Regions from separate parts of the Paraburkholderia sp. FT54 genome, predicted to be linked through region 3. Evidence: predicted binding sites of a transcription regulator. Region 3 holds the regulator's gene; each other region holds the start of a gene.
The links. The regulator LexA, encoded in region 3, represses DNA repair genes until DNA is damaged. The targets are predictions, from matches to a motif close to ACTGTATNNNNATACAGT.

Region 1 (7,773 bases), on a different replicon from region 3:
GACGCGACAGCAGCAGCCGATTTGAGGAAAATGAAATGACTACGCCAACCGGCCCACCTGCATGTGCGCGTCAAGTGTCTGCAAGCGTCAAAAAAATCGAACCCCGATCTTGACTCTCGGGCGAAGTCCTTGCAAACAGCATCGGCCATGAAGCGTCATTCGCCCGCATCGGCGCTCGGACATTCAGGCGTCGGATCCACCCATAGAAGCGGCCATTCGATTCACGATTGTAAATGTTGCCTTATCGGTCCCGTCATTCGAATATTGACGTTGGCCAGGCAGCTACGGCTCGCTTTTCTGACATTCGACGGTCGGCGGTCGGCGGTCGCGAATGACAGGTCCCGCAAAAGACGAATTCGTACTTTCGGCGCATAACCGGCATCCGAACCAGTTTCAGCACTGTCCTTGATTGCAGGGTCTGCAGTCATCCGACAGAGGAAATATTCTGATGCACCGCTACGATCTACCCAGGCAAGTCTACGGTCGAAGGGCACGCGACAACGGTGCAATCCCGGCTAGCTTCCATGAGTCTTCACCAACATCGGTCTGCGCCCGAAGAAAAAGGGAGGCATGCTCCATGGGCGCCGATCGCTCAAGAAACTTCCGCCGTTTCACTTGACTTCTATTTAGATGATGACTACCATCTAAATCAATAGATCGTCTTGGAGACGTCGCAGTCATGCGGAAATCGAGGATTGAAACTGCCGAGACCCGTCAGCGAATCATTGACGTCGCGGCACGCAAGTTTCGGCTCAACGGCATCACCGCGACGGGCCTCCACGACGTCATGTCCGACGCCGGGCTCACGCATGGCGGCTTTTATCGGCATTTCGAGTCAAAAGATCAACTGGTTGCCGAGGCGTGCGCAGTCGCGACGAAAAAGCTCGTTGTTACGCTGGAAGATGCCGCCAGCGAGAGCGACGGCGAAGATGGCTTTCGGGCCATCGTCGAACGCTATGTATCAACGATCCATCGCGACGACGTCGCGGATGGGTGTCCCCTTTCGGGAATGGGCAGTGAGTTGGCGCGCTGCGACGAAAACACCCGTGTTGCCGCCTCTCGAGGCTTTAGCAAGCTCATTGATCTGGTAGCAAAGCAGCTGGGTCGGCAGCGGTCGGACTCGACGGAGTCGAGGGCCGTCTTTGCAGTAGCGGCCATGATCGGCGCAGTCACTATGTCCCGAATCCTGACGGATAGCGATGCTTCGACATCGGTTCTGAATCACGTAAGGGAACATCTCGACGCAATTTAGGCGATACGGAGACTTCGCTATCGGTCGAACGCTTATCTTTTAGTGTGCATATGCACTTAAACAGAGGAAATGACACACATATCCTTGCGACGTCGGGCACCGGTATGAGCAGCGCCTTGCACCCGGGAAGAGTGCGCATACCTTCAGAACGGAGTATCAACATCATGCGACAACGCAAATATCTCGTTACGGCCGCCGCTGGCAAGACTGGCGTTCACACAGTTCGTCATCTTATCGAAGGCGGTCACAGTGTGCGGGCCCTTGTTCACAAGGAAGACGAAAGAAGCGAAGCACTTCGAAAGGCCGGCGCGGAGGTCGTGGTGGGCGATCTGCTTGAACATGACGACGTGATACGCGCCACGCAAGGTATATCGGGAGCCTACCTCTGCTATCCCGTGCGTCCAGGGTTCATCCAGGCAACCGCATACTTTGCGGACGCGGCGCGTCGCGCAGAGCTCGAAGTCGTTGTGAACATGTCGCAGATATCCGCCCGCGAAGACGCGAAGAGTCACGCGGCCCGTGATCATTGGATCGCGGAGCGTGTGCTGGATTGGTCAGGTGTGCCGACCGTCCACATCCGTCCGACGTTCTTCTCGGAGTGGCTGACTTTTCCGTGGGTGCGCGACCCCATCGTGAAGGAGGGGAAGATCACGCTTCCCTACGGCAACGGACGCCATGCACCGATCTCCGCCGAAGATCAGGCGCGCGCTATCGCCGCAATTCTCACTCAGCCGTCAACCCATATCGGTAAGACGTATCCGCTGTATGGTCCCGTCGATCTTAGCCAGCAAGAGATTGCCGACGCCGTCAGCCACGTGACGGGTCGCAAAGTCGTCTATAGCCCGACAAGCATTGAGGCGTATCGCAAGCATCTGGAAACATACGATTTGCCCGAATTCTTGATCCAGCACTTTATCGAAGTGGCAATCGATTACCAGAACGGCATCTTTGCAGGCACGAATGACTTAATCGAAAAGATCACGAGACAAGCGCCGCAGACCATCGAGGCGTTCGTTGCCGAAAACCGCTCGGCGTTCGAGGTGTAGTGCTCCCTTTGTTTTGTTCTTCATCGCCACCCGAGCTCACCACGAGGCAGCTTTTCTTGTATTCGATTGAGCTGCAACTACACAAAATAATGCGGTTTAGTGCCCTTCAATCGCCTGACTTGAACTACTGCGACGCAAGGGATGGCGGACTTGATGCTGTTTATCCAACTTGGAGAAGAATTATGTCAGCCAACAATGGTGGTCGTCACCCATTCCTTGACGACCTGACCGCGGATGCCGAATTAACAAGTACTGTCCTGCGCCGAGCCGTGTCGGGGCGTGAAAACATTAAGAAACTGATTGCTGCGGTCGACTCACTATACAAATCGCAAACGCCGACTTTCTTCGGTACCGTTGAGAATCGTAGCCTGCTTCAATACGCCGCGGAGCTTGGAAACGGAAAGACGCTCTGTGGAGTCGCCATTATCGAGCGGAACCCGGACGGCGGCGTTCCCCGCGTAAGCGTCACTTTCAGTCCCATCGACTCTGTCATGTCACTCGCTGCGCGGCTTGGGTCACTGCTTGAACAGGACCTTGGCCCAGACGTCTTCCTTTGATGCGAGCACACGTCTCGCGGGACATTCCCGGCAACGGCAAACAGTATTTGAGGATGTTCGTAACTCGTATCGCTATCCCACCATGACAGGAAAACTACCATGAAGCATTTCAGCAAGACGTCCAGCCTTCGTTTGAGTCTTATCGCGACTGGTTTCGCCGCGGCTTTCTACCTGATGCCCGCGAATGCAGCAAGCGTCAAGACCGCACCGGTGAACGGCATTTCGACCACATTCCAGACAGTACCAACCCAGTTCATCAATCTCGACGGCACGCGACTCGCTTATCGTCGATTCGGAAAACGCGGCGCTGTTCCGCTGGTGTTCTTCCAGCACTTCGTGGGCAACCTGGATAGCTGGGACCCCAAGGTCATCGATGGCTTCGCGCGTGACCGTGACGTAATCCTGTTCGACAACGCCGGAGTCGGCAGTTCAGGCGGTGAAGTGCCCACCACGATCGAAGCGATGGCAAAGGAGGCAATTGCCTTCATTCACGCGCTTGGCATCACAAAGACTGATTTGCTCGGTTTCTCGATGGGAAGTCTCGTCGCTCAGGAAGTAACCGCCGAACAGCCTGATCTGGTTCGCCGTGTCGTGCTGGTGGGGAGTGGGCCGCGAGGCGGCGCAGGCATGGCGACGCTGACTCCAGAGTTCCAGGGATTCCTGGCGAAGAAACGCACGCCGGAGCAGGACTTGTTGCTCGACGTATTCTTCACCCAGTCGGATGCATCGCAAGCTGCCGGACGCGCGTTTCTGACGCGAATCCACGCGCGAAAAGTGGATCGTGATGCTGCCGTCGACGCCAAGGTGGCTCCTGCCCAAGTTGCCGCTTTTGCAGCTTGGGGTGTCCCGAGTGCGGACTCCACCGCTTATCTCAAGGCGATCAAGCAACCGGTCCTTGTGGTCGCCGGCAGCAACGACATCGTCCACTACACGATTAACTCCTACACGCTGCAGCAGAACCTGCCGGATGCCCAGTTGATTATCTACCCGGACTCGAATCACGGAGCGCTCTATCAATACCCCGATCTGTTTCTGAAAGACGTGACTGTTTTCTTGAACCAGCCCGAGTAACAGCCGGCTCGCTCACCATCAGGTCACCAAGCCCGAGCTGTGCTGACGCGCAGTACGGGAACATCCGTCATTGCTCGCACTCCCAGGTAAGCGCCAATCCTGTCGCGGTTGCCAGGAACGAATCGATTCAAGATACGTTTCACACTTGCGCTGTCACCAATTCGCGACACGCATCATCCAAGGCTTCAGCTATTTCATTGCGCCCATAGCTGCTCGGGTTGCTTCCGGCTGAAGCCGTTGTCGGGCGAGGCTTACCCCCGCCGGTAAGCACCACCTTTTCACAGCGCACACTCAAACTCACGATTTCGTCTCCAAGGTAGGCGGGATGCCGCGCGGTGTCAGCCACACGAACACCACTACCATAGTATGGTCGGTGTGCGAAACCTTGGTTCGACTCGACCGTCCTCACGGGGCGTAACGTCGCTCGGCAGTGCCGCGTGCGTACCGGCCACCAGAAACGGGGCCGGATCGCACGCGAGCCTCGGCCATTGCGGCGCAGATTGCCGCGAAATTGAGGCAGTATCCGCGCACTGAGCGCTTTGCCAAAGGTTTGTGGCGGGTGGTGTTTCGCATACCAAAGATGCGAACGCAGTGCGATCACTGAAGCTGGGCGGCTTCGAAAGGGATGGGTTAGAATCACTGTATATTTATACAGTATCTACGTGAGCGATTCCGATGACCCCCGCTGCCGCCCTTTACACGCAGACACGTCCTCCTGACGAGCGCGCACGTTCGATAGACGCTCTACTCGACTCAACTATGTATCCCGCCTTGGGGGGAATAACGCTGTGGCGAGCTTCGCAGCTGGCCGCCGGCTTCGATCGCGTGGTGTCGTGCGGCCATGCCGCGCTGGCCGCCGAACTGCCGGGCGGTGGCTGGCCCGCGGGCGCGCTCACCGAACTGCTCACACCGCAGCCGGGCTGCGGTGAACTGCGTCTGCTGCGGCCCGCACTGGCGACCGTCGGATCCCGCCCCCTGCTCCTGCTGCAGCCGCCGCACCGGCTGCAACCGGCCGGTCTGGCGTGGCTGGGCATTCCCGCAGCGCAGGCCTGCGCGCTGCATACGCCGCGCACGGCTGACGCGCTGTGGGCCGCCGAGCAGATCCTGCGTGCCGGAACCTGCGGCGCCCTGCTCTTCTGGCAGGCCGAAGTCCGGCAGGAAGCGCTGCGGCGCCTGCATCTGGCCGCGCAGGCCTCCGACACCCTGCTGTTCCTGTTTCGCCCGCTCGCGGCCGCCCAAGCGACGTCGCCGGCGCCACTGCGACTTGCGCTGCGAGCCGCCAGGGGCGGTATTGAAGTGACCTTCGTCAAGCGCCGCGGACCGCAGCGCGACGAACCCGTTTTCGTTCCTCTCGTACCTTCACCTGCCCTGTTGAGCCGATATGCAACTCTGGATCGGCGTACATCTGCCGCACCTCGCCCTCGAGTCGTTTCTCCCGCGCTGGTCGATGCCACGCAATGAGGGCGGGTTTGTCGTGCTGGAGAAGGACCGCGTTGTCGCGCTCGACCGCGCGGCGCACTCGGGCGGGATCGTGCCCGGCATGCGCCGCGGTGGCGTGTTGACGCTCGTCCCCGACGCGGTCATCCGGGAACGTGATCTCACCCGTGAAGCGGAGCTTGTTCGTGGCATGGCTTTCGCCCTGCTGCAGTTCACCCCGCACGTGGTGCTGGCGGAGGAATCGGTCGTGCTGGCCGACGTCTCGGCGAGCCTGCGGCTCTTCGGCGGCATTCGACCACTGCGCCGGCGGGCGCGCGAAACGGCGACCGCGTTCGGCGTGACCGCGACACTCGCCGTTGCACCGACGGCGCAGGCCGCGTGGCTCTTCGCCCGAGCGTCGGGTGGCATTGCGCTCACATTGCGATCCGTCGATCGCGCCCTGCGTCGCGTGCCGTTACCTGCCCTGCCGCTTGCGCGCCCCTACGCCGAATGGTTCGACGGACTGGGATGCGAAACGGTCGACGACGTCCGGCGATTACCCCGCGCAGGCCTCAAGAAGCGCTGCGGCACGGCGCTGCTGGATGCGCTCGATCGCGCGACGGGCGCGGCACCGGAACTGTACGAATGGCTGGAGTTGCCCCCCGCCTTCAGCGCGCGGCTCGAGCTGCCCGACCGGATCGAGCATGCGGAAGCCGTGCTGTTCGCGGCGCGGCGGCTGATCCTGCAGATGACCGGTTGGCTGTCGGCGCGACAGCTGGCGATCGCGCGGTTTGTACTTGAGCTCGAGCATGAACGCGGGCGCGCGGCGGTGCCGCCGACGGCAATCGAAATCGCGCTTGGCGAGCCGACGTCACGCGAAGAACACCTCGTGCGCCTGCTGAAAGAACGGCTGGGCCGCGTCGAACTGGCCGCGCCGGTCATCGCCGTTCGCCTCGATGCAAAGGACGTCCGCGAAGCGGACACGCCGAGCGAATCGCTGTTCCCGGAGCCCGGCGGCTCGCCGCAGGATCACGCGCGCCTGATGGAGCTGCTCGTCGCCCGGCTCGGCGTGCAGAACGTGCTCAAGGCGGCTCCGGTTGCCGACCACCGCCCGGAAGTCGCCGCACGCTGGCTTCCCATCGGCGAGACCGCCAGACCCATGTTGCCGCCGCCAAATCTTCCGCGACCCACCTGGCTTCTCGACAACCCGGTGCAGCTCATCATGCGCGGCCACCGCCCGTTCTACGGCACGCCGCTGCGCATGGTCTCGCCGGGCGAACGGATCGAGGTCGGCTGGCAGGATGGGCATCCGGTAACGCGAGACTATTTTGTCGCGGAGTCCGAAGACGCGGTGCACTACTGGGTCTTCCGGGAGCGCGTAAGCGCCGTCGAGGAACGCGAACCGCGCTGGTTCCTGCATGGCCTGTTCGGGTGATCGCCCATGGCGCCGACCTACGGCGCACTGCCCGACTATGCGGAGCTGCAGTGCGCGTCCAACTTTTCCTTTCTGCACGGCGCATCGCACGCCGAGGATCTCGCCGCTCGCGCCGCGCAGCTCGGGTATGCCGCGCTGGCTGTCACGGACGAATGCTCGCTGGCCGGCGTCGTGCGCGCGCACGTCGAGGCGAAGAAGGCCGGGCTGCCTTTCATCGTCGGGTCGCACTTCCACCTGACCAACTCCGACGGCTCACCGGCCCTGTCATTCACCGCACTGGCGATGACGCGCGAAGGCTACGGCAACCTGTCCGAGCTAATCACGCTCGGGCGCATGCGTGCCCACAAGGGCAGCTACCGGCTCGCCCCGATGGATCTGGCGCACCCGGAAAAGCCCTTTGGTCACATGCGGGGACTGCCCGAGTGCGTGGCGATCCTGTCACCGGACTACCCCGCCGATGAAGACAGACTGGATACGCAGGTCGAGTGGTTCGTCCAGACCTTCGGCGATCGCGCATGGGTTGCACTGACATTGCACGCGCGTGCAATGGACGATATTCACCGCGGCACCGTCGAACACGTCGCGGCGCGTCACGGCGTTCCCGTCGTCGCGACCGGCGCGCCCGTCATGCATGTGCGCTCACGCAAGCCGCTGCAGGACGTGCTGACGGCGATCCGGGTCGGCAGACCGGTCGCCGAATGCGGCTATGATCTCGCGCCCAACGCTGAGCAGCACCTGCGATCGCGTCTGCGGCTCGCCAACCTATATTCACAGCGCACGCTCGGGGAGACGCTGCGAATCGCTCGCCTGTGCAAGTTTTCACTCGACGAGCTGCGCTATGAGTATCCCGACGAGCTGGTGCCGGCCGGTCATACGCCGACAAGCTACCTGAGACAGGAGACCTACATCGGCGCACATCGCCGCTGGCCGGCGGGTGCCCCCCATCAGGTGCAACTGCAGATCGAACACGAACTCGCGCTGATCGGGGATCTGCGA
Region 2 (7,773 bases), 400 kb from region 3:
CTAGCGCCAGCACGTCGACTTTCAGCAGCTTGAGCGCGTCGATATCGTCCTTGTCCCATTCGATCACGCTGCGGTCTTTCATCGTCGCGTTCTCGATCGGCACGAGCCGCGACAGCTTGTCTTTCGCGATCACAAAACCGCCGACGTGTTGCGACAGATGACGAGGAAAAGTGCGCAACTCCTTCGTGAGGCGAATCAGATTCTGCGTGATGTGCGAGTTGGCGTCGAAGCCCGCTTCGGCCAGATATTTGGCGACCGCATCTGTGCCGTCCCACCATTGTTGCGACTTGCTGATCCGCTCGATCAACGACGCTTCGAGACCCAACGCCTTGCCGACGTCTTTCAGCGCACTGCGCGCGTGATACGTAATCAGCGATGCAGTCAGGGCCGCCCGATGACGGCCGTACTTCGCGTAGATATATTGAATCACCTCTTCGCGCCGCTGATGCTCGAAGTCGACGTCGATATCAGGCGGCTCGTTGCGTGCGCGCGAGATGAATCGCTCGATCAGCATGTTCATGTGCACCGGATCGATTTCCGTGACGTGCAGGCAATAACAGACGATCGAATTCGCCGCTGACCCTCGCCCCTGGCAGAGAATGTTTCTGGAGCGCGCGAAACTCACGATATCGTGCACCGTCAGAAAATACTTTTCGTATTTCAGATCGGCGATCAGCCCCAACTCCTTTTCGATCTGACCGATTCGCTTCAGGTCCATGCCTTCAGGCCAGCGCTCCATCGCACCGGCCATGACCAGCTTGCGCAGATAACTCGACGGCGACTCGCCGGCCGGCACCAGTTCTTCGGGATACTCGTACTTGAGTTCGTCGAGCGAGAAGCGGCATAGCGCGGCGATACGCAGCGTTTCTTCCAGCGTATCGCGCGGATACAGTTTGCCGAGCCGCACGCGCGTACGCATATGCCGCTCCGCATTCGCCTCCAGCGCATGGCCGCATTGCGATAACGGCGTAACGAGGCCGATGGCGGTCATCGTGTCCTGCAACGGTTTGCGCGATCGGGCATGCATGAGAACGCCGCCTGCCGCGACCAGTGGCAAACCGCTCGCTTTTGAAATCATGCGCAAGGCGTCGATCTGAAGATCGTCGCTGCCCGTTTGCCAGAGTTCGAGCGCGATCCACGCCCGTTGTGCAGCGAACGAGGCGAGCCAATGCGCGCAACGCAGCGTATGCGAGAGCGTCGCCGCGCGCTGCGGCACGAGCATCAGGACACAATCGGGCAACGTTTTTAGATGTGCAAGATGGGGGAGCAAATCGGTGAAGTCCGACGGGCTAAGGCGATAGCTGCCTTTGTCCGCTCGCGAGCGCGCTAGCGTAATCAGTTCGGAAAGATTGCCGTAGCCGTTGCGGTTGGTTGCCAGCGCAACCAGGGTGCAGAATGGTTCGCCGTTTTCGTCGGTCAGATTGAGTTCGCTGCCGATGATCAGGTGAGGAAGAGGTTTTAATGCCTCGATTTCCGTGGCTTCCTGTTGAGAAGTTTCGGCTTTCGGCGCATCGTCCAAAGGCGCTTCCGGTTGCGCAGCTTTGGCCTTGTCATCTCGCTCTTTTTGCTGACGGTCTCGCTCCTCTTTGATTTCCCTCAACGCTGTGTGAGCGCGCACGACGCCGGCCAACGAACATTCGTCGGTGATCGCGAGCGCGCTGTAGCCGCGCGACATCGCCTGCTCGACGAGCTCATGAGGATGCGAAGCGCCACGCAAAAAAGAGAAATTAGTCAGGCAATGCAACTCCGCATACGCCGGTAAATCGACGGCGAGTACCTGCTGCGCGAGAAATGATGGCTGGGATAAGGACATGATGCTCAGCCGAACAAACCCTGCAAATACCACTCGCCGCCAAGACGTTCGCGGTATACCCAGAACATATGGCCGCGATCATCGGCCGCGACGTAGTAATCCCGCTCGACAGTGTTGCCGTCCCACCATCCTGCTTCGATCCGTTCGGTACGCGTGAGCATTTTCAGCGGACGACGATAGACAGGCCGCTGCTCGCGCATCATCAGGCGCAGCGGCTTATCGAGCATCCACACCGGGCGAGGTTGAGAAGGCAACGCGCTGTCGGGTAGATCGAGGGATGCCTGGGCGTTGTTGGGTTGCGGTGCGGATGTGTTGATGCTTTTAGCGTTGATGCTTTTAGCGTTGTTTGTTCCGGATAGGCGTTGGGTGGCTTCGGTCGCCTGGGTGGCCAGCATCACTTCGGTCGCGTAGGCGGCCGTCTCCCCGTCTTCGCGCCCTTCCTCCACGGCAGCGTGCCGCAACTCATCGGTCAGCCAGGTTTTGTCCGCTTTGATCTTCGAGCGGGACTTCGCAGGCGAACGTTTCTTGCGCGAAAACGCTTGCGCCTGGTAGGCTTCGACACGCATTGCCCGCTCGGGACGATGATCGTCCTGCACCGACATCTGCAGCACATTCTCCGGTCCCAACCGCGCGCTCAAGCGTTCGAGCAGACGCGCAATCGAATCGCCATCCGATTCGGGCATGGGAAACAAGGTGTCCGACCGCCCGGCATATTCGCCGATCTGATCCGCAACCAGCTTCAACTCGATGACCGGCGCCGCCAGCACCGTCTGATTCAATTTTTCCCGCAGCAACCAGATCAGATGCTCGGCATCGCGCGACGGTATGGCCCACGCGACCTTCAGACTCGATGTCTTCGGTGCATGACGAGACGCCAATTCATGCTCGAGCAGCAACGTATAACCGCTGAGCGCCGCATGATGCGCGCTCAGCCAGCCGGCCAACTGCACGATCAGCCGACGCGCGGCGAACAGCAATGCATCCGCGTTATCGACCCGCGAGGGCAACTCCAATTGCGCATGGAACGACGCCGGCGCACGAAACGATTCGCGTGGATCCGGGCGCGTGCCATACGCCTGCGCCAGCAGATCCAGGATTGCGCTGCCGAAACGCCGCACGACACCTGAGCGCGGCAATTGACGCAAATCGGCGAGCGTCGTACAGCCGATGTGCGAAAACGCATCGCGATGCGCTTGCGTGACCGGCAGCAACGATACCGATAAACCATCGAGGACACGCGCGAGTGAAGTTTCCTTGACCACGTGCCAGCGATGCCCCTGCCGAACAGCGCGCGCCTGCGCCAACAGCCACGCTCCCCAAGCGGTCGGTGCACAGGCGATGCGCGCCGTATAGCCGAATTCCGCCACCGTGGCAGACACCCGCGACAACAACGTGCGCAAGCCGCCGAACAGCCTCAAACCGGAGCCGACTTCCAGCAACAGGGTGCTCGCATCGGCCAGTGACACTTTCGGCGTGTACGTCAGCAAGGCAAGCGCTATGGCTTCAAATGCCTGAGTTTCGCGGGCGGCATCGACGGAAAGCAGTTCAAGCCCCGGCGCCAACGCCAAGGCATACGAACGCGAATGACCCGCATGCACGCCGGCACGCAATGCGTCGAAATCCGGCATCAGGATGTGCGCGTAATCGGCTAGTGCGTAACAACGTCCTTCAACGATGTTGTCGGCATCGTGAAGCTGGCTTGTCTCGTCGCGCGATTCACGCCGATTCGGCTTCGCGAGCGAACCATCCGGGAGCGGCACGAGAGGCTTCACCGCTTCCAGCGACAAGAGTGGCAATGTGACTGCGATCCACAGCATGTTTGATCTCTGGTCCTTGATGGCCGCCGACTCCGCTTTCCGGTAACAAGACGCTTTGTAAAGGCAAAACGAGACGAAGAGGCTCGGCTAGCGGCGGCCCACGCCGCTTGAAGATGTCGATCGATAGACCAATCTCCTGCAGCCATTGACGACGGTTGATCGTCTGCGCATTGGCCGGCAAGAGTGGCTCACAGATCATTCGCAATGGCGCGGGGGAAGATTGCGTGGCGGCTTCGACAGGCCGGATCAAAAATGCCAGCGATGACGACTCCTGAGCCGCCACTTGCAGACGCCGGACCTTGTCGGCGCGCGCATTCGGCAGCCAAACCAGGACCGCTCCGATGCCATCCTGCTTCAAGGCCTGAGCGGCGGCCCACAGGGCCTGGTCTTCACTTGAGCGCACCCATAAGACTCGCTCGACATCGACACCCCAAGCTCTCAATGCGGCAGCGCATGGCTGATACGGAGGCGCCACGAGCATGACATGTCGCTCGGCTTGCCTCGTCAGATGACGCAGCGCATGGGCTAGCAGACGTACTTCACCCACGCCACCATGCTCGATCAACAGTTCTGTCAGACCGCCAGCCGACCAACCTTGTCCCGGCAACAACTGATCCAGCGCAGCATAGCCGCTGGAAATCACACGCGAGTCCGCCTCGGCAAGCTCGTTGCCCTGCCACACCTGACGCCGTAATTGGGACGACAATGAGGTCGTCGCAAGCTGAATCGCTGCTGCCATAGGGACGCTCTTGAAAGGGAATGCTCCGCCCTGCCCGGCATCAGGCAAGCATGAGGCGACGAGTTTTCACTGTATATTTATACAGTATTTTGGGATGAATGTTAAGACGGAGGGATGCTGCCCGGGTGGATGCAGGAAGGGTTTGAGGAGGTGATGAATACTATTTTCGGGCAGCTATTATGTCTGATGAAAACAGCTTACTGGGATGGTCAGCCTGAGAGAAACGGCCCGATCGGCTTACGCTGATCGGGCCGTTTCCTTTTCCGGAAAGCCAGCATGGCAAACGCGACGCTGATCGGTATCGATCTGGGCGTGCACTGTTTTTTCCCTCACGCGCAACACGCTCGTGGACACGAGTCGTGGCGCAGGAAACCTGACATGAAATCCAGTCCTGCAGACTGACGGCTTTTTTAAGGACCGTCGGACGCGGCTTCTCATTGAGGGCCGGGCGCTTGATCTGCGCCTGTTTCGAGCCCGGATACATTTGCGCAAGCCGTTTATCTTAGGTTACAGATTGAGGTTGCAAAGACAAGGCTGACCGTACAATTTTTACGCTTTAGTTTGGACTGTTGCGAAGGGTGTGAGTCGAGGAATCGAGTATCGATGCCGAGACAATGCCAAGAACTGAAGGCTCACAGGCTACGCGAACGCGCTGCGGATGGGCAGGGAGTGAAGGCGGTTTCCGGTGCGTTTTTTATGTGTTTGCGGCCACGTAAACGCAGAAACCCCACCTTTTTTGGGTGGGGTTTCTGATGCTGCTGGGGAGCCTGACGATTACCTACTTTCACACGGGTAATCCGCACTATCATCGGCGTGGAGTCGTTTCACGGTAATTAGTATCAGTTAGCTTAACGCATTACTGCGCTTCCACACCTGACCTATCAACGTCCTGGTCTTGAACGACCCTTCAAGGGGCTCGAAGCCCCGGGGATATCTCATCTTAAGGCGAGTTTCCCGCTTAGATGCTTTCAGCGGTTATCTCTTCCGAACATAGCTACCCGGCGATGCCACTGGCGTGACAACCGGTACACCAGAGGTTCGTCCACTCCGGTCCTCTCGTACTAGGAGCAGCCCCCTTCAAATATCCAGCGCCCACGGCAGATAGGGACCAAACTGTCTCACGACGTTTTAAACCCAGCTCACGTACCTCTTTAAATGGCGAACAGCCATACCCTTGGGACCGGCTACAGCCCCAGGATGAGATGAGCCGACATCGAGGTGCCAAACACCGCCGTCGATATGAACTCTTGGGCGGTATCAGCCTGTTATCCCCAGAGTACCTTTTATCCGTTGAGCGATGGCCCTTCCATACAGAACCACCGGATCACTATGACCTGCTTTCGCACCTGCTCGACTTGTCGGTCTCGCAGTTAAGCACGCTTATGCCATTGCACTATCAGCACGATTTCCGACCGTACCTAGCGTACCTTCGTACTCCTCCGTTACACTTTGGGAGGAGACCGCCCCAGTCAAACTGCCTACCATGCACTGTCCCCGATCCGGATCACGGACCAAGGTTAGAACCTCAAACAAACCAGGGTGGTATTTCAAGGATGGCTCCACGCAGACTGGCGTCCACGCTTCAAAGCCTCCCACCTATCCTACACAGACCGGTTCAAAGTCCAATGCAAAGCTACAGTAAAGGTTCATGGGGTCTTTCCGTCTAGCCGCGGGGAGATTGCATCATCACAAACACTTCAACTTCGCTGAGTCTCGGGAGGAGACAGTGTGGCCATCGTTACGCCATTCGTGCAGGTCGGAACTTACCCGACAAGGAATTTCGCTACCTTAGGACCGTTATAGTTACGGCCGCCGTTTACCGGGACTTCAATCAAGAGCTTGCACCCCATCATTTAATCTTCCGGCACCGGGCAGGCGTCACACCCTATACGTCCACTTTCGTGTTTGCAGAGTGCTGTGTTTTTATTAAACAGTCGCAGCCACCAGTTTATTGCAACCCCTTCACCCTTCTGGCGCAGGCCAGTCAGGCTACAGGGGCGTACCTTATCCCGAAGTTACGGTACCAATTTGCCGAGTTCCTTCTCCCGAGTTCTCTCAAGCGCCTTAGAATACTCATCTCGCCCACCTGTGTCGGTTTGCGGTACGGTCTTGTTGAACTGAAGCTTAGAGGCTTTTCCTGGAACCACTTCCGATTGCTTCGTCGCCTGAGCGACTGGCCTCGCACCCTTGAATTCCGCGCCCGGATTTGCCAAAGCGCCTTCTCCAATGCAAGGACCGGGACTTCCAACACCCGGACAACCTTCCGCGATCCGTCCCCCCATCGCATTCAACAATGGTGCAGGAATATTAACCTGCTTCCCATCAGCTACGCATTTCTGCCTCGCCTTAGGGGCCGACTCACCCTACGCCGATGAACGTTGCGTAGGAAACCTTGGGCTTACGGCGAGGGGGCCTTTCACCCCCTTTATCGCTACTCATGTCAGCATTCGCACTTCCGATACCTCCAGCACACTTTCCAGTGCACCTTCGCAGGCTTACGGAACGCTCTCCTACCATGCACATAAATGTGCATCCGCAGCTTCGGTATATTGCTTAGCCCCGTTACATCTTCCGCGCAGGACGACTCGATCAGTGAGCTATTACGCTTTCTTTAAAGGATGGCTGCTTCTAAGCCAACCTCCTGACTGTTTTAGCCTTCCCACTTCGTTTCCCACTTAGCAATATTTGGGGACCTTAGCTGGCGGTCTGGGTTGTTTCCCTCTTGACACCGGACGTTAGCACCCGATGTCTGTCTCCCGTGATTGCACTCTTCGGTATTCGGAGTTTGCTATGGCGTAGTAATCCGCAATGGACCCCACAACCATGACAGTGCTCTACCCCCGAAGGTGATACACGAGGCACTACCTAAATAGTTTTCGGAGAGAACCAGCTATTTCCAGGTTTGTTTAGCCTTTCACCCCTATCCACAGCTCATCCCCTAACTTTTCAACGTTAGTGGGTTCGGACCTCCAGTACGTGTTACCGCACCTTCATCCTGGCCATGGATAGATCACCTGGTTTCGGGTCTACACCCAGCGACTGAACGCCCTGTTCGGACTCGCTTTCGCTACGCCTGCCCTAATCGGTTAAGCTTGCCACTGAATGTAAGTCGCTGACCCATTATACAAAAGGTACGCCGTCACCCCTTGCGAGGCTCCGACTGTTTGTATGCATGCGGTTTCAGGATCTGTTTCACTCCCCTCCCGGGGTTCTTTTCGCCTTTCCCTCACGGTACTGGTTCACTATCGGTCGATCACGAGTATTTAGCCTTGGAGGATGGTCCCCCCATCTTCAGACAGGATTTCACGTGTCCCGCCCTACTTTCCGTACACCTAGTTCTTCCTCGCTGTTTTCGTCTACAGGGCTATCACCTGCTATGGCGGCACTTTCCAGAGCCTTCGACT
Region 3 (7,773 bases):
GCCAGAGTTGAGTTATTTGAGTTTGCTTGAAACACCGAGTCGTGTTGGTGCAAGTTGCTACGCGTTCGACCGCGCTTACTGCGCCGGGAACACGCGTAAAGCACGCGGCACCGCCGTCACGCCGTCGCCGATCGAGAGCTGCAGATCGCGCCACGCTTCGCGATCGAGTTCGGCTTCGAGCAGGTTGCCCTCGCGGCCCGCGAGTTCGACCCGCACCGAGCCGCCCAGCGTCACCACGCGCCGCACGTCGACGACGATGCCCTCGCGATGGCCCGACGCCTGCGGATACAACTGCAGATCGTGCGGACGCACATAGGCAAACGCGGGGCCGCTGAAATCGGCCTTGATCGAGACCGGCAGCGCCGCGCCGTCCACCACGAAACCGCTCGCATCGACCTTGCCATGCAGACGGTTGGCCGCGCCGAGAAACTCGTAGACGAACGAAGTCTGCGGATGATCGTACACGTCCTGCGGACTGCCCACCTGTTCGACATGCCCGCGATTGAGCACGACGATACGGTCGGCCACTTCGAGCGCTTCTTCCTGATCGTGTGTGACGAAAATCGTCGAGATATGCAGATCGTCGTGCAGACGCCGCAGCCAGCTGCGCAGTTCCTTGCGCACTTTCGCATCCAGCGCGCCGAACGGTTCGTCGAGCAGCAGCACTTTCGGTTCGACGGCCAACGCGCGCGCAAGCGCGATTCGTTGCCGCTGGCCGCCCGACAATTCCGACGGATAGCGTTGCGCGAGCCAGTCGAGTTGCACGAGCTTGAGCAGTTCATGCACCTTCTCGCGAATCACCGCTTCCGAGGGACGCTCCTTGCGCGGTTTCACCCGCAAGCCGAACGCCACGTTCTCGAACACCGTCATATGGCGGAACAGCGCGTAATGCTGGAACACGAAGCCCACTTCCCGCTCGCGTGCGCCGACCGTCGCCACGTCCTGGCCTTGCAGCACGACCTGGCCGCCGTCCGCGTATTCGAGTCCGGCGATCACGCGCAGCAAGGTCGTCTTGCCACAACCCGACGGCCCGAGCAGCGCAACCAGTTCGCCCGGCGGAAAGTCGAGTGAGACGTTATCGAGCGCGACGAAATCGCCGAAGCGCTTCTGCAGGTTACGAACGGTGATACCCATTACAGCTCTCCTTGCTTGAGCGGGTGTTGCTGCGATGCATGCGTTGCGTGCGTTGATTGCGTTGCCGGTGCTGCAATGGCTGCCGGCGTGACGGGACCGGCGTACGCGGGCACATCGCGCGCGGCCGACAGTTCCGCCGACATATGGCGCTCGGCGAGCAGCTTCAGGCCGAGCGTCACGAGTGCGAGCAGAGCCAGCACCGACGCCACGGCGAATGCCGCCGAGAAGTTGTATTCGTTGTAGAGAATTTCGACGTGCAGCGGCATCGTGTCGGTCTGGCCGCGAATATGGCCCGACACCACCGACACCGCGCCGAACTCGCCCATCGCCCGCGCGTTGCACAGAATCACGCCGTACAGCAGGCCCCATTTGACGTTGGGCAGCGTGACGCGGCGGAAAATCTGCCAGCCCGACGCGCCGAGCACATGCGCGGCTTCTTCTTCGTCGTTGCCTTGTGCCTGCATCAGCGGAATCAGTTCACGCGCGACGAATGGGAATGTCACGAAGATCGTCGCCATCACGATGCCCGGCACCGCGAAAATGATCTGCACGTTGTGGTCCTGCAGCCACGGGCCGAACCAGCCCTGCGCGCCGAACATCAGCACATAAATCAAACCGGAGATCACCGGCGACACCGAGAACGGCAGATCGATCAGCGTGGTCAGCAACGCCTTGCCGCGGAAATCGAACTTGGCGATACACCATGAAGCCGCGAGACCGAATACGAGGTTCAGCGGCACCGCGATCGCGGCGGTGATCACGGTGAGCTTGATCGCCGAGAGCGCGTCCGGATCGGCGAGCGATTCCAGATAGAAACCGAGCCCCTTGTTCAATGCCTGATAGAACACAGCGACGAGCGGCACCACGAGAAACAGCGCGAGAAACAGCAGCGCGACGCCGGTCAGGATCCAGCGCACGACGGGCGGTTCGGTGACCGGATCGGGCCGGCGCGCAACGTTCAGCGGCGCGCGCGGCGCCACGGCTACGGCAGCGGCTGATGCACCTGCATTCTTCACGGAGTCGCGGCTCATTGCGCACCTCCGCCGACACCAATCGCGGCGACACTCGCAACGGCAGGCGCCGGACCCGCTCCGCCACGGCTAGTGCGGCGCTGCAAAAACCACTGCAAGGTATTGATGAAGAGCAGCATCAGGAACGACACGACCAGCATCACCACCGCCAGCGCCGTCGCGCCCGCATAGTCGTATTGTTCGAGCTTGGTGATGATGAGCAGCGACGTGATCTCCGACTTCATCGGCACATTGCCGGCGATGAAGATCACCGAACCGTACTCGCCGAGCGCGCGCGCGAAAGCCAGCGCGAAACCCGTCAGCAAAGCCGGAAACACCGCCGGCAACACCACACGGCGAAACGTCAGCCAGCGCGAGGCGCCCAGGCACGCAGCCGCCTCTTCCTGTTCGCGCTCGAACTCTTCGAGCACCGGCTGCACCGTGCGCACGACGAACGGCAAACCGATGAAGGTCAGCGCGACCAGCACGCCCGCCGGCGTGAACGCGATCTTCAGGCCGAGCGGTTCGAGGAACTGCCCGATCCAGCCGTTACCCGCGTACACGGCCGCGAGCGAAATGCCGGCGACCGAGGTGGGCAGCGCGAACGGCAGATCGACCACGGCATCGACGATGCGCTTGAACGGAAACGTGTAGCGCACCAGCACCCACGCGACCAGAAAGCCGAACACCGCGTTGATCAGCGCGCCGCCGAGCGCGGAAAAGAACGTCAGGCGATACGACGCGAGCACGCGTGGCGAGCTCACCGCCCGCACGAACTGGCTCCAGTCGAGCGTCGCTGTCTTGAGAAAGGTCGCCGCAAGCGGAATCAGCACCACGAGGCTCAGATAAGCCACCGTGATGCCGAGTGTCAGGCCAAAACCGGGCAACGCGCTCGGTTTTCGGAAAGTCAACGTCGTCATGCTCGTTACTCGTTCAGGTTGATGCTCGTGTTGCCGGTCGCCGGGCCCGGCGGCCAAAAGCGCGCCCATGGGCGCGCTCGGGAGTGACGCGTTGCCGCGCCGTTTTCTTGCCAACGCCGGTGACGGCAGAGGCCTGTTCGTGCCTGTGCGTTACTGCGGTTGATAGATCGAATCGAACACGCCGCCGTCGGCAAAGTGCGTCTTCTGCGCGTTGGCCCAGCCGCCGAACGAATCGTCCACGGTGTACAGCTTCAGCTTCGGAAACTTGGCGGTCAGCTCGGCCGGCACCTTGTTCGAACGCGGACGGTAGAAGTTCTTCGCCGCGATCTCCTGGCCCTGCTCGCTATACAGAAAGTTCAGATACGCCTCGGCCAGCTTGCGCGTGCCGTGCTTGTCGACCACCTTGTCCACCACCGCCACCGGCGGCTCCGCCAGAATGCTGACCGACGGCACCACGATCTCGAACTTGTCCGGACCGAACTCCTTCAGCGACAGGAACGCTTCGTTTTCCCATGCGATCAGCACGTCGCCGATACCGCGTTGCACGAAGCTGGTGGTCGCGCCGCGCGCGCCCGAATCCAGCACGCCGGCATTCTTGTAGAGCTTGCCGACGAATTCCTTGGCCTTCTGGTCATTGCCGCCCGGTTGATGCTCCGCATACGCCCACGCCGCGAGGTAGTTCCAGCGCGCGCCGCCCGATGTCTTCGGATTCGGCGTGACGATGGACACGCCCGGCCTGGTCAGATCGTCCCAATCCTTGATGTGCTTCGGGTTGCCCTTGCGCACCAGAAACACGATCGTCGACGTGTACGGCGACGCGTTATCCGGCAAACGCTTTTGCCAGCCCTTGTCCAGCAAACCCTTGTTGGCCAGCGCGTCGATGTCGTAAGCGAGCGCGAGCGTCACGACGTCGGCCTGCAGGCCGTCGAGCACCGAGCGCGCCTGGGCGCCCGAGCCGCCGTGCGACTGCTTGAAGGTGATCGTCTCACCCGTCTTCGCCTTCCATTCCTTGCCGAACGCCTGATTGACCTCCTGATACAGCTCGCGCGTCGGGTCGTAGGAGACATTCAGCAGCGTCGTGTCGGCGGCATGCGCCTGCGCCATCACGCCGAGCGCGCTCGCCGCGCCCAACGCGAGCGCCGCGATCAGTTTCTTCGTCCTGCCTGCCAGCCCCGTACCTTGGTGATTCATGTCAACTTTCTCCGCGTTGTGTCCGCTGAAACAGCGTGTGGTGTCTTATTGCGTCGCGGTCACGTGCACATGAACGTCAACTGGAGGCCAGTCTATCGAAGGGCTTTCATCATTAAAAATAATGTTTCTTCATTCTTTAATACGCAAAAGTGGTAATGACAGCTAGATAAGGCGTTGCGGCATGAAAACGGGTGTTCAAGCGTCGCTTGACGACGCTCGAACGCCGTCCTTCACCGCGAACTTAAAGTAAAGCTTGAATTGCGCCGAATACTGTATAAAAATACAGTCACCTGTTCATACATACAGTGGCGCCATGACCAAACTCACCGCACGACAGCAGCAGGTTTTCGATCTGATCCGCCGGGCTATCGAACGCACCGGCTTTCCGCCCACCCGCGCGGAGATCGCCGCCGAGCTGGGTTTCAGCTCGGCCAACTCGGCAGAAGAGCATCTGCGCGCGCTCGCTCGCAAGGGCGTGATCGAACTCGCGGCCGGCGCGTCGCGCGGCATTCGCCTGCTGGCCGGCCCGGAAGATTCGCCGTACCAGTTCACGTTGCCGCACGCCAGCATCATGCAACTGTCGCTGCCGCTGATCGGACGGGTGGCCGCGGGCAGTCCGATTCTCGCGCAGGAACATATCTCGCAGCACTACGCGTGCGACCCGGCGCTGTTCTCGAGCAAGCCCGATTACCTGCTCAAGGTGCGCGGACTGTCCATGCGCGACGCGGGCATCTTCGACGGCGACCTGCTCGCGGTGCAAAAGCGCAGCGAAGCCAAAGACGGCCAGATCATCATTGCCCGGCTGGGCGACGACGTCACGGTCAAGCGCCTGAAGCGCCGGCCGAACGGGCTCGAACTGATCGCCGAGAACCCCGATTACGAAAACATCTTCGTTGAAACCGGCAGTGCGGAGTTCGCGCTGGAAGGCATCGCCGTGGGGCTCATTCGCCCCGGCGAGTTTTGACCCTCCCGCTCGTTCGACAAAATAAAACGCCGCGCCAACGCCGCATCAACGCTGCATTGTCTGGAGAGTCTCATGGAACGTCTTGCCCGCCTGCTGCCCTTTCGCCAGTTCGGTCGTCTGCGCCATCTTCGCAAGCTGGTACCCTGCTCATTGATCGAGGCGGCCACGCTCAGCACGCCGTCGCTGTTCGATTCGCCCGACGCTGTGCCGAGCCTGCCGTCGTCGTTGCCGGCGTTTGCCCGCGTGTCGTTGAATTCGGGTTTGAATACGGCTGAACCGGCGCGTCGCGCACCGGTGCGTGTTTATCACGGACCGTCGCGTCTCATCATGGTCGGCACGATGGAAGCCGTATGCCGCATGATCGACCGCTGCATCGCCGACGAGGCCAACGTGCATGGCGCGGTATTCGAGTCTTGATCTGTCTTGATGGCACTCGGCGAGTCTTGAACCGGACGGCAAGAGATTGCATTGCGTGGGATCGTTTTCGCGTGGCCGCGGTCCACGTTAGATCACACCTGATGGAGAGTCTCACTCGATGGCAGTTCCGCAACTTACCAAAAGCGGCACCAAGGGCGGTGCTACCCGGCCGCTGATCATCACGCTGATCGTGATTGTAGTCATCGCCGCGCTGGGGTTCGCTTACGCGTCACCGTACATCGCGCTGAACAATCTCAAACGCGCTGCCGACGCGCGCGACGCGCAAACCGTCAATCAATACGTTGATTTCCCCGCATTGCGTGAGAGCCTGAAGCAGCAGGTCGCCGGCTTGCTGACGCGCCGGCTTGACGCGCATGGCAACGGGAATCCGTTGGCCGCGATTGGCGCGATGATCGGCGTCGCGTTGATTGGTCCGCTCGTGGATGCCTATGCCACACCGGACGGCGTGGCGGCCTTGCTGAACGGCATGCCGCCGCGCGGCGATCCGGGCGAGCGGCCGCCCGCGCCGCCCGCCGCGAACAATCCGCCGGACGCCGCTGCGACTTCGCCCGCGCCAGCGCCGGCAGCGCCCACGGCCGGCAACGCACCCAATGGCAATGCCAACGCCGCGCCACCACAACCGCCGCAAACCACGGCGGGCTATCGCGGCATCAACGAGTTCGTGGTCACCTACCAGCATGGCGCCGGCGACGCGCATTACTCGGCGATTTTTCAGCGCGAGGGTGCATTTACCTGGAAGCTGGCCGCGGTCAACCTTAACGAGTGATCACGGGACGTCCGCTTTGTTTGGCGCGGCATCATCTGGCCGCGCCAATTCCCGGAGAGTCGTGCGACGACTCCATTGCGACGTCAAAGCCACCCGCCCAATGTCGTCAGGCCGAGGCCATTAGTCAGCCGCGCTGCAAACGACCACCACCCGTCAAGCCGCCACTTGCTGCTGTTCCTGCGCGGAAGAACAGGCCACCAGAATGCTGCACGAGACACGGTCGAGTAGCGGCGTATTGCCCGCACCCATCCACCAGCGCGACAAACCCGTGCGGCAGCGGTGGCCGACCACGACCAGGTCGACATGCAATTCATTGGCGAGGTTCGCGATCTCGTCGATCGGATGACCGAATGCGAAATGCCCCTGTGCGGTAACGCCTCGCTCGGTGAGCCAGTCCACGCCTTCCTGCAGGATGTCGCGTGCGGTCTTCTCGAAACTGCCGCACGCCACATCGGTCAGCAGGCCCGCGCTTTGCGCGATACTCGAACGCATGTCGACCACCGACAACAAGTGCGTTTCCGCTTTCAGATCCAACGCCAGGTCGGCGCCGCAGCGTAGTGCTTTGCGGCCTTCGCGCGAGCCGTCGTAGCACAGCAGGATCTTCTGGTAGCTCGCCATGATTTTCTCCCTTCGCGCGGGACGCGCGATCTGAATTAATCATGGTGCGCCGCAATTCAGGTTGCAAGGGATGGAAAACGCTAACTGCGCGCTCACTGCATCTCAACGACGCCCTAAACAGGTGCGCGCGCTGCCCGGGGTCGCACGCATGCCAATGCCGCAGTGCACTAAAACCCGTTACGGACTGTCGGGCGCGGACCAACACCGTCCTGCCGATGCCCTAGAATAGGCGGCCTTCCCGGCCATTCGCGTCATTCACGTCTTTTCCCCCGGAGACTCGTTCGATCCATGCCCGAAGCCGCCATCGAATTTCATCAGGTCAGAAAAAGCTACGGCGAGAAAACAGTGGTCGACGGACTGTCGTTCCATGTCAACGCCGGCGAATGCTTTGGCCTGCTCGGCCCGAACGGCGCCGGCAAGACCACCACGTTGCGCATGCTGCTCGGCATTGCGGCGCCGGATGCGGGCGTGATCCGTCTGTGCGGCGAGCCGATCCCCGGCCGCGCGCGCGTGGCGCGAGCGCGCGTCGGCGTGGTGCCGCAGTTCGACAATCTCGATCCCGACTTCACGGTGCGCGAGAATCTGCTCGTGTTCGGCCGCTACTTCGGTTTGAGCGCCGCGCAATGCCGTGCGATGGTGCCGTCGCTGCTCGAATTCGCGCGTCTCGAAAGCAAGGCGGACGCGCGGGTGAGCGAGCTGTCCGGCGGCATGAAGCGGCGCCTCACGCTGGCG
Region 4 (7,773 bases), 660 kb from region 3:
CCGATCAGCATGATGCGCGCGTCGCCTGGCCCTGAACTCCCCACAGCTTGCGTTGCGTTGCGCCACAGGTTGCAACGCCGGCAAGTATCGAGCGACGAGGGCTGCTCGCGGGCGGGTTGCGCCATCTCCGCTTCGATCGGAATGGTCTTGCCGCCCAGCGCACCGACGCCGCTCGCCTGCGCCACGCGGCGCGCGCCGGTTTTCGCTTCACTGATCATCGCGGGAATCAGATGGCCTTCCGGCAGGCCTTTCCAGAAACGTACCGGCATGTGCTGTTCGAGCGCCGCTTCGTTCAGCCGCGCCGGATTGAACGTGCTGCGGTAGTAGGCGAGCCATAGCGTCCCGGCTTCGTCCGCTGTATCGCCACGATGATCGGCGGGCAGGGCGCGGCGTTGCTCCAGGTGCAGTTGCCGACCGTCCCAGAAGGCGGCGCCGCGCGGCGTCGTGATCATCCACGTCGAGCGTCCCATGCGCTGCGCAAAGTGTTCCGCAGCCCACGCCAGGACATCATGTTCGGGCTCGTACCAGGCGACGTATTCGGGCGTCTGCACAGCCGACGCCGACGTCTGCCTGCGAAAGCGCACATAAGCGATCATGTCGTGCCTGGCACGTCGTACGCTCCTCGCCATACGATGGAGCCGGGCGCCATCCGCATCTGCCGGCGAGGCAACCGCGCGGTCGCCATGTTGCCAGCGCCACAGCGCCTTGTATAAAAACGCCCAGCGATCTGACTCGCGGTATGACGCAGCGTCTCGCAATAGTGTCGCCAGTTCCTTGGAAACATGCACGGTCGCGGCAGTGGGTCGAGGTGCCGCGCCTGCGGATGTCGCGCCGTAGTCGAACAGCGTCCGGCCTTGCGATGACTCGCGTTCCTGCCCGACACGCCATTCGATCGTCTCGGGCGCGAGGCCTTCGTCTAAAGCGCCCAGCGACGCGGCGCGCCACGCGGCGAAATGGTCTTCGATAACGATGGAACGCATCGCGAGACTTCACAGCAGAGCCAGTTGCACCGGCGGCGCCAGCACCCGGCGCAATCGCGCCGACGACGCGTCATGCAGCGCCGCGCGATAGTCTTGCGTCACGACAAACGGCTTGATCTTCTCCAGCGGACAACGCAACCGCACGAGGTCCTCGTAGCGTACACGGCGCGAACGCCGTAACTCGACCAGGCGTTTCGCGTTGCGCATGCCGATGCCCGGCACGCGCGCGATCATGCGCAGCGGCGCGCGGTTCAGGTCGACGGGAAACTGGTCGCGATGCGCCAACGCCCATGCGAGCTTCGGGTCGATGTCGAGCGAGAGATTGCCAGGTTGTTCGAACAGGTCCTCCGCACTGAAGCCGTAACCGCGCATCAGGAAATCGGCCTGATACAGCCGATGTTCGCGTAACAACGGCGGCGCCTGAGCCGGCAACGCGGAAGGACTGTCGGGAATCGGGCTGAAGGCGGAGTAGTACACGCGCTTCAGCTTGTACGCTCCGTACAGCGCCGCGGCGGTCTGCAAGATCGTGCTGTCGTTCGTCTGATCCGCGCCGACGATCATCTGCGTGCTCTGGCCCGCGGGCGTGAACTTCGGCGCGCTGGCGTCGCTATGCGCCTCTTCCTGCGCGAGACGGATCGAGCCCATGGCGAGTTTGATGGTGCGGACGTTTTTCTCCGGTGCGAGCCGCGCGAGGCTGCCCTCGGTGGGCAATTCGATGTTCACGCTCAAACGGTCGGCATAGCGGCCGGCTTGTGCAATCAACTGCGGATCGGCGTCGGGGATTGTCTTCAGATGAAGATAGCCGCGAAACTGGTGATCCTCACGCAACGACTGAGCGACGCGCACGAGCTGTTCCATCGTGTAGTTCGATGACCGAATGATTCCGGAACTCAGAAACAGTCCGTCGATGTAGTTGCGCCGGTAGAAATCGAGCGTCAGTTCGACGACTTCCTCGGGCGTAAAGCGCGCGCGTGGCACGTTACTCGAACGCCGGTTGACACAGTATTGACAGTCGTACAAACAGAAATTGGTGAGCAGAATTTTCAGCAGCGAGACGCAGCGCCCGTCCGGCGTGAAACTGTGGCAAATGCCTGCGCCGGTGCTGGCGCCCAGTCCGGCAATGCCGCGAGAGCCGCGCTTGGGCGCGCCACTGCTCGCGCACGACGCATCGTACTTCGCGGCGTCGGCCAATATTTCCAGCTTTCTGAGCAATTCCACGTTGCCGCCAGTACTGTATGGATGTACAGTATTGTACGTGGGCAGGCGGTCACTGCAAGCGGTTTTTTGAGTGGAGCGGGGTCATTTATGGAGCGTGGCTGGCGAACAGGAATGTCGGGGCAGAAGCGATCTAACGGGAGTTGAGCTTGTCCGATTGGCGCAGCGTTTGCTCGCAGTCGGACTATAGCTTTGAAAATTTCAATGGCTTTAGAACAAGGTTGATGTGGAACCTCGCGCAGTCGGGTGGTCTGAACAGATCAGGTACGCGGGTGAGCCCGCACAATGAACGGAGATTCATCTACATGCCGGCTTTATCCGGTCAGGAACGCCATGCCTGAACAACTCTGGTTGCCTGGGCTCGAGGCGCCGCCAACGCCGACAGACGGCCTGTTCTTCGCCGTCTTTCCCGATGCCACGACAGCGGCCAGCATCTCGAAGCTCGCGCAACAGCTTTGCGCAGAGACGCGCGCGCGGAGCAAACCGCTTGCGGCGGCCCGTCTGCATGTCACCTTGCTGCACTTGGGCAATTTCGCGGGTGGTTTGCCACAGGAGCGAGTCGATGCGGCGATGAAAGCGGCTGCGTCGGTCGCCATGGAGCCGTTCAGCGTCGAATTCGACACTGCCGTCAGCTTCGCGTCGAAGCCGCGACCGGGACCGTTGGTACTGGGCGGAGGCGAGGGCGTCGCTGGCCTGCACAGGCTGCACGACGCCTTGGGCCTTGCGTTGCGAAATGCCGGTTTGGGGGACCACGCGGCTTCATCCGCGGCGCACTACACGCCGCACGTCACACTGGCGTACGGCATGCCGTGGGCCGCGGCACGTCCCGTCGAACCGGTATGCTGGAACGTGCGTGAGTTTGCGTTGATGCACAGTTTGCTTGGGCGTACGCGCCATGTTGCGCTGGCTCGATGGACTTTCACGGGCGCGGGTTCATAGCGCGCGTCGCCCCAGGTGACGCCGGGTTGTCGAAGGGCGCCGGATTAGAACCGCATGCCGGTCGCACAACCGCCGGCGAAGCCGCCTCCGCTGCCGCCCGCGCCGCCACAGAACACGCCACAACCCGAAAGGGCGAGCGACATGGTCAAGGCGGCTAGCATTGCGCGCGGCCACGATTTGAGAATGCGTTTGCCCAGGTGCGAAGCATGTGCAGCGCGTTGGAGACGGGTGCCGGCGTCGAAAGTGACGGTGGCGTGGTTACGGCTCGAGTGAATCATTCCTGATTGCATGATGTCGGTGGCTTTGAGGGGCGGCGAGCAATGGCGCGTACGGCATCGTTCGCTGAAAGTATGTTGTCGGTTTTTCGGCGGAGAAGGGCGGCACACGCGGCGCGGCCGCGAATCCCCCAGCGTAGCGCACGACCCTATGCCCCTCAAATACGCAGAATCTGAAAACGTAGGGGATTTCGTCGGTTGGAGAAGCGGAACGATCGTGCGCTCCCTGATAGAATGCTTGGGCCGCAACGTAGTGGATTGCAGATGAAATTGCTTGATGCGTTAGTCGAACAGCGTATTGCCGCCGCCGCCGCGCGAGGTGAGTTCGACGAGTTACCGGGCGCGGGCGCGCCGCTGTCTCTGGACGACGATGCTCTGGTCCCGGAAGAAGTGCGCGTCGCCAACCGGATTTTGAAGAATGCGGGCTTCGTGCCGCCCGCTGTCGAGCAGTTGCGCGCGTTGCGCGACCTGCAAGCGGAGTTGAATGCCGTGAGCGACCGGGCTACCCGTTGCCGTCTCCAGGCGCGCATGCTGGCGCTCGATATGGCACTTGAATCGTTGCGTGGCGGCCCGCTGGTTCTGCCGCGCGAATACTGCCGGCGCATTGCCGAGCGGCTGAGCGAGCGCGCCGGCAACCTCAATATGGCAGACGCGGGTTCGCAGTGAGCGAGCCGCTTGTCCACGCCGCCGTGCCGGATTCGGATTCTGTCGAATCTCACGAAGCGCAGCATATGCTGGGTTCTCAAGCCTCGGCCAGCGGTGTCGCCGAATCGGCTACGACCGATTCGGGTGCCGCCGCCGCTTCGGCGAATACAGATCCCACGCCTGGCGGGCCGCCCCCATTTTCCGCTGTCCCCGAGGTTTCCGCGCGCGATCGCCGCTTCATGGCGCTGGCGCAAGCCGCCGCCGAAGAGGCGCGCGCAGCCGGCGAAGTGCCCGTCGGCGCGGTCCTCGTGCGCGGCGACGAAGTCATCGCCAAAGGTTTCAATCATCCGATCGGCGGGCACGACCCGTCGGCGCATGCGGAAATGGCCGCGTTGCGCGCCGCGGCGCAAGCCATGGAAAATTACCGTCTGCCGGGCTGCGAACTCTACGTGACCCTCGAGCCGTGCCTGATGTGCGCGGGGGCCATCATGCACGCGCGTATCGCCCGTGTCGTGTTCGGGGCGCGCGATCCGAAAACCGGCGCGTGCGGCAGTGTCGTCGACGCCTTCGCGAACCCGCAGTTGAATCATCACACCACGGTGATCGGCGGCGTGCTCGAAAGCGAATGCGGTGCCGCGCTCAAATCGTTCTTTGCCGAACGGCGGCGCGCGAGCCGAGCAGCCCGTGCGGTGGCTCGCGCCGACGCGGTTAGCGAGCCCGGCACCAAACCGGGCCCGGCTGAGGCGCTCTAAAACAACAACGTCCAACAAGGTCCTGCCAATGACCGTCCATCGCACCATCGAACTGATCGCGCCGTCCGGGTATCCGCATGACCCCGAGGTGCTGCGTCGCGCGTTGCAGCGCTTGCATGCGCAGGGGCATCACGTTGAGGGCGTGGAGGCGGCGAGGCGCCGCTATCAGCGCTTCGCCGGCACCGACGGCGAACGCGCAGCCGAACTGAACCGGCTCGCCGACCCGTCGCGTGAGTTGCCGGACATCGTGCTGGCCGTGCGCGGCGGCTATGGCGCGGTGCGTATCCTGCATGGGCTCGACTACGAAGGGTTGCAACGGCGGCTGACCGATCAGCCGATCGCGCTGGTGGGACACAGCGATTTCACCGCGATCCAGCTTGCGCTGCTGGCGCGCGCCGGCGTGAAAACCTTCGGTGGGCCGATGGTGATGAGCGACTTCGGCGCGGAAGAACTGAGCGAATTCACCATGCAGCACTTCTGGTCGGCGTTGACAAAGCCAACCATGACGGTCTCGAGCAACACGCCGCAAGCGCAACCGGTCGATGTCTCGGGCATGTTGTGGGGCGGCAATCTGGCAGTGGTGGCATCGCTGATCGGCACGCCGTACATGCCGCCGGTGCAGGGCGGCATTCTGTTTCTCGAGGACGTCAACGAGCAACCGTTCCGGGTCGAGCGGATGATCTACCAACTGCACTTGTCCGGCATTCTCGCGCAGCAACAGGCGCTCGTGCTGGGCGATTTCTCCGGCGCCAAATCCTACGACTACGACAACGGCTACGACCTGCACGCCATGATCGAGCAGGTGAGGTCGGTGATCGGCATTCCGGTCGTCACCGGCCTGCAATTCGGGCATGTCCGCAACATGCTGACGCTGCCGGTGGGCGCGGACGCGCATCTCGTCGCCGACGCACGCGGGTTCAAACTGAGTTTGTCCGGCTATCCGTACCTCGTCTGAAGCAGCGGGGGAGGAAAGCGGGTAGTTGCCCGCTTTCTTTTTAGTCTATCAATGCAACTAACGGTCAGTTTCACCAACCCACCGCCGACAGAGCGGCCCGTGAAGGCCTTCTGATTTTGTTGACAAAACCCGCCATCAATAGACGGCACCCGCCCTACCTAATTAAACTCGTACTGAGACTGCGCTGGGCACTCAAGCCGCCCAGCTGCCCGCCAGCTCAGGCTTAGCGTGAAGATTGTCGAAATTCGAAGCAAAAATTGTTGACAATTTTTATGTCCATCCTATGATGACCAACATACCGAGACGAACATCATGTCCGACACAGAGTCCGCCGCCGCGAATAGTTCGAAGCCCGAAGCGATCGCCGAGCGCATCCGCGCGGCGATCCTCGAGCATCGGCTCGCGCCGGGCGCCAAGCTGACAGAAGCGCAGTTATGCGAAGTATTCGGTGTCAAGCGCGGCCCGATCCGGCAAGCGCTGGCGCAGTTGGCCACTGACCACCTGGTCGATCTCGAACCGAATCGCGGGGCATTCGTGGCAAGCCCGTCGCTGCAGGAAGTGCACGAAGTGTTCGAGATGCGTCGCATCATCGAGCTGGCGGTGGTGGAGAAGATTTGCGGTGGTCACGGCATGCGGCGTTTGAAGAGCATTGCCAGCATGATCGGCAGGGAACGCAAAGCGTTCGAAACACGTGATTTTCCGGCGTGGATTCGTCTGTCGGGCGAGTTTCACACCGAGTTGGCGGGACTCACCGGCAACGCCGTGCTGTGCGACTGCCTGAACGGCCTGGTGGCGCGCTCCACACTGATTTCCGCGCTGTACGAGTCGCTTGGACGCAGCCCATGCTCGTTCGAGGACCACGAAGCCATTCTCGCCGCACTCGACGCCGGCGATGCAAAAGAGGCGGCGGCATTAATGTCGCGCCATCTGCAAAGTGTCGAGTTGAAGATGCTGGATCGCCCCGCACGTGGCGCGGCCGATCTGCACGAAGTGTTCGGCGCACTCAACGGTGCGCCTGGAGATTCATCAAGAACAAAGTCCGCGCCGGGCTGAGGCAGGCGGCCGGCGTGCGCCCTTTACCGGTGCGCGCCGCACTGAATTGAACTGAACGAATCAAGCGTTGCAAGGCGGCTCGGCGTGAGCGCTGCCGGCTTGTGCACGCGTGTCCGCCGCCGGGCGACGGGCTTTGAGCAGTAACGCATCGCCGGGAATTCGCGGCGGCTGGCGATGCGATAACCACAAGTACTTCAAGTACGGAGACATCCGCGGCACGGCCGAACAGGCGCGTCAAGACCCTTCGTCCCACACGGACGAGGCGGGCGCGACTGGCATGGCCGATGCAACGTCCTTCGATTCGCTATCGACGGTCCCTATTCCAAGGAGGAATCATGGCTCAGTTCAGTGCAGCGCCCGGCAATCCCGCCATTCCCACTTACGCAGACGACGGCGCGCCCAGCGAACCGTCGATGCCCGCAGGCTACAGCGACCGGCTCTACAACGCGGATCTCGCGCCGTTGCGGCATCAAACCTGGGGCGCTTACAACATCTTTGCGTTCTGGATGTCGGACGTGCACAGCGTCGGCGGCTATGTGTTCGCGGGCAGTCTGTTCGCGCTCGGCCTGACTAGCTGGCAGGTGCTGATCGCGCTGCTGGTCGGCATCACTATCGTCAACCTGTTGTGCAACCTGATCGCCAAGCCGAGCCAGGCGAACGGCGTGCCGTATCCGGTGGCGTGCCGCGCGACTTTCGGCGTGCTCGGCGCAAATATTCCCGCGGTGATTCGCGGCCTGATCGCGGTCGCGTGGTACGGGATTCAGACCTATCTGGCGTCGAGCGCGCTGGTGATCGTGGTGTTGAAGTTCGTTCCGCAATTGCTGCCTTACGCCGACGTTCATCATCATGGCTTCATGGGACTCTCGACGCTCGGCTGGACCGGTTTCATGCTGCTGTGGGTGTTGCAGGCCCTGGTGTTCTGGCATGGCATGGAGACCATCAAGAAGTTTATCGACTTC

Region 1: imuA (translesion DNA synthesis-associated protein ImuA) is a predicted target of LexA. The motif match lies at 4,565-4,582, and genes of this name have one in related genera.
Region 2: imuA (translesion DNA synthesis-associated protein ImuA) is a predicted target of LexA. The motif match lies at 4,438-4,455, and genes of this name have one in related genera.
Region 4: RI103_RS08320 (putative DNA modification/repair radical SAM protein) is a predicted target of LexA. The motif match lies at 2,211-2,228, and genes of this name have one in related genera.

What each region holds. Positions count from the first base shown of each region.
Region 1 is NZ_CP134198.1:357,483-365,255, forward strand. Features, by position in the region: gene RI103_RS38665 (TetR/AcrR family transcriptional regulator) at 680-1,252, shown strand; gene RI103_RS38670 (NmrA family NAD(P)-binding protein) at 1,417-2,298, shown strand; gene RI103_RS38675 (hypothetical protein) at 2,481-2,855, shown strand; gene RI103_RS38680 (alpha/beta hydrolase) at 2,955-3,926, shown strand; gene imuA (translesion DNA synthesis-associated protein ImuA) at 4,686-5,387, shown strand; gene RI103_RS38690 (DNA polymerase Y family protein) at 5,308-6,777, shown strand; gene RI103_RS38695 (error-prone DNA polymerase) at 6,784-7,773, shown strand, end outside.
Region 2 is NZ_CP134195.1:2,825,437-2,833,209, forward strand. Features, by position in the region: gene RI103_RS13050 (error-prone DNA polymerase) at 1-1,813, opposite strand, end outside; gene RI103_RS13055 (DNA polymerase Y family protein) at 1,819-3,630, opposite strand; gene imuA (translesion DNA synthesis-associated protein ImuA) at 3,530-4,369, opposite strand; rRNA gene RI103_RS13065 (23S ribosomal RNA) at 5,185-7,773, opposite strand, start outside.
Region 3 is NZ_CP134195.1:2,423,291-2,431,063, forward strand. Features, by position in the region: gene RI103_RS11275 (sulfate/molybdate ABC transporter ATP-binding protein) at 76-1,134, opposite strand; gene cysW (sulfate ABC transporter permease subunit CysW) at 1,134-2,165, opposite strand; gene cysT (sulfate ABC transporter permease subunit CysT) at 2,162-3,064, opposite strand; gene RI103_RS11290 (sulfate ABC transporter substrate-binding protein) at 3,215-4,255, opposite strand; gene lexA (transcriptional repressor LexA) at 4,569-5,219, shown strand; gene RI103_RS11300 (hypothetical protein) at 5,292-5,636, shown strand; gene RI103_RS11305 (DUF2939 domain-containing protein) at 5,755-6,423, shown strand; gene RI103_RS11310 (universal stress protein) at 6,577-7,041, opposite strand; gene nodI (nodulation factor ABC transporter ATP-binding protein NodI) at 7,330-7,773, shown strand, end outside.
Region 4 is NZ_CP134195.1:1,761,985-1,769,757, forward strand. Features, by position in the region: gene RI103_RS08315 (UdgX family uracil-DNA binding protein) at 1-980, opposite strand, end outside; gene RI103_RS08320 (putative DNA modification/repair radical SAM protein) at 990-2,198, opposite strand; gene RI103_RS08325 (2'-5' RNA ligase family protein) at 2,529-3,134, shown strand; gene RI103_RS08330 (DnaJ family domain-containing protein) at 3,674-4,075, shown strand; gene tadA (tRNA adenosine(34) deaminase TadA) at 4,072-4,806, shown strand; gene ldcA (muramoyltetrapeptide carboxypeptidase) at 4,835-5,761, shown strand; gene RI103_RS08345 (GntR family transcriptional regulator) at 6,074-6,814, shown strand; gene RI103_RS08350 (NCS1 family nucleobase:cation symporter-1) at 7,150-7,773, shown strand, end outside.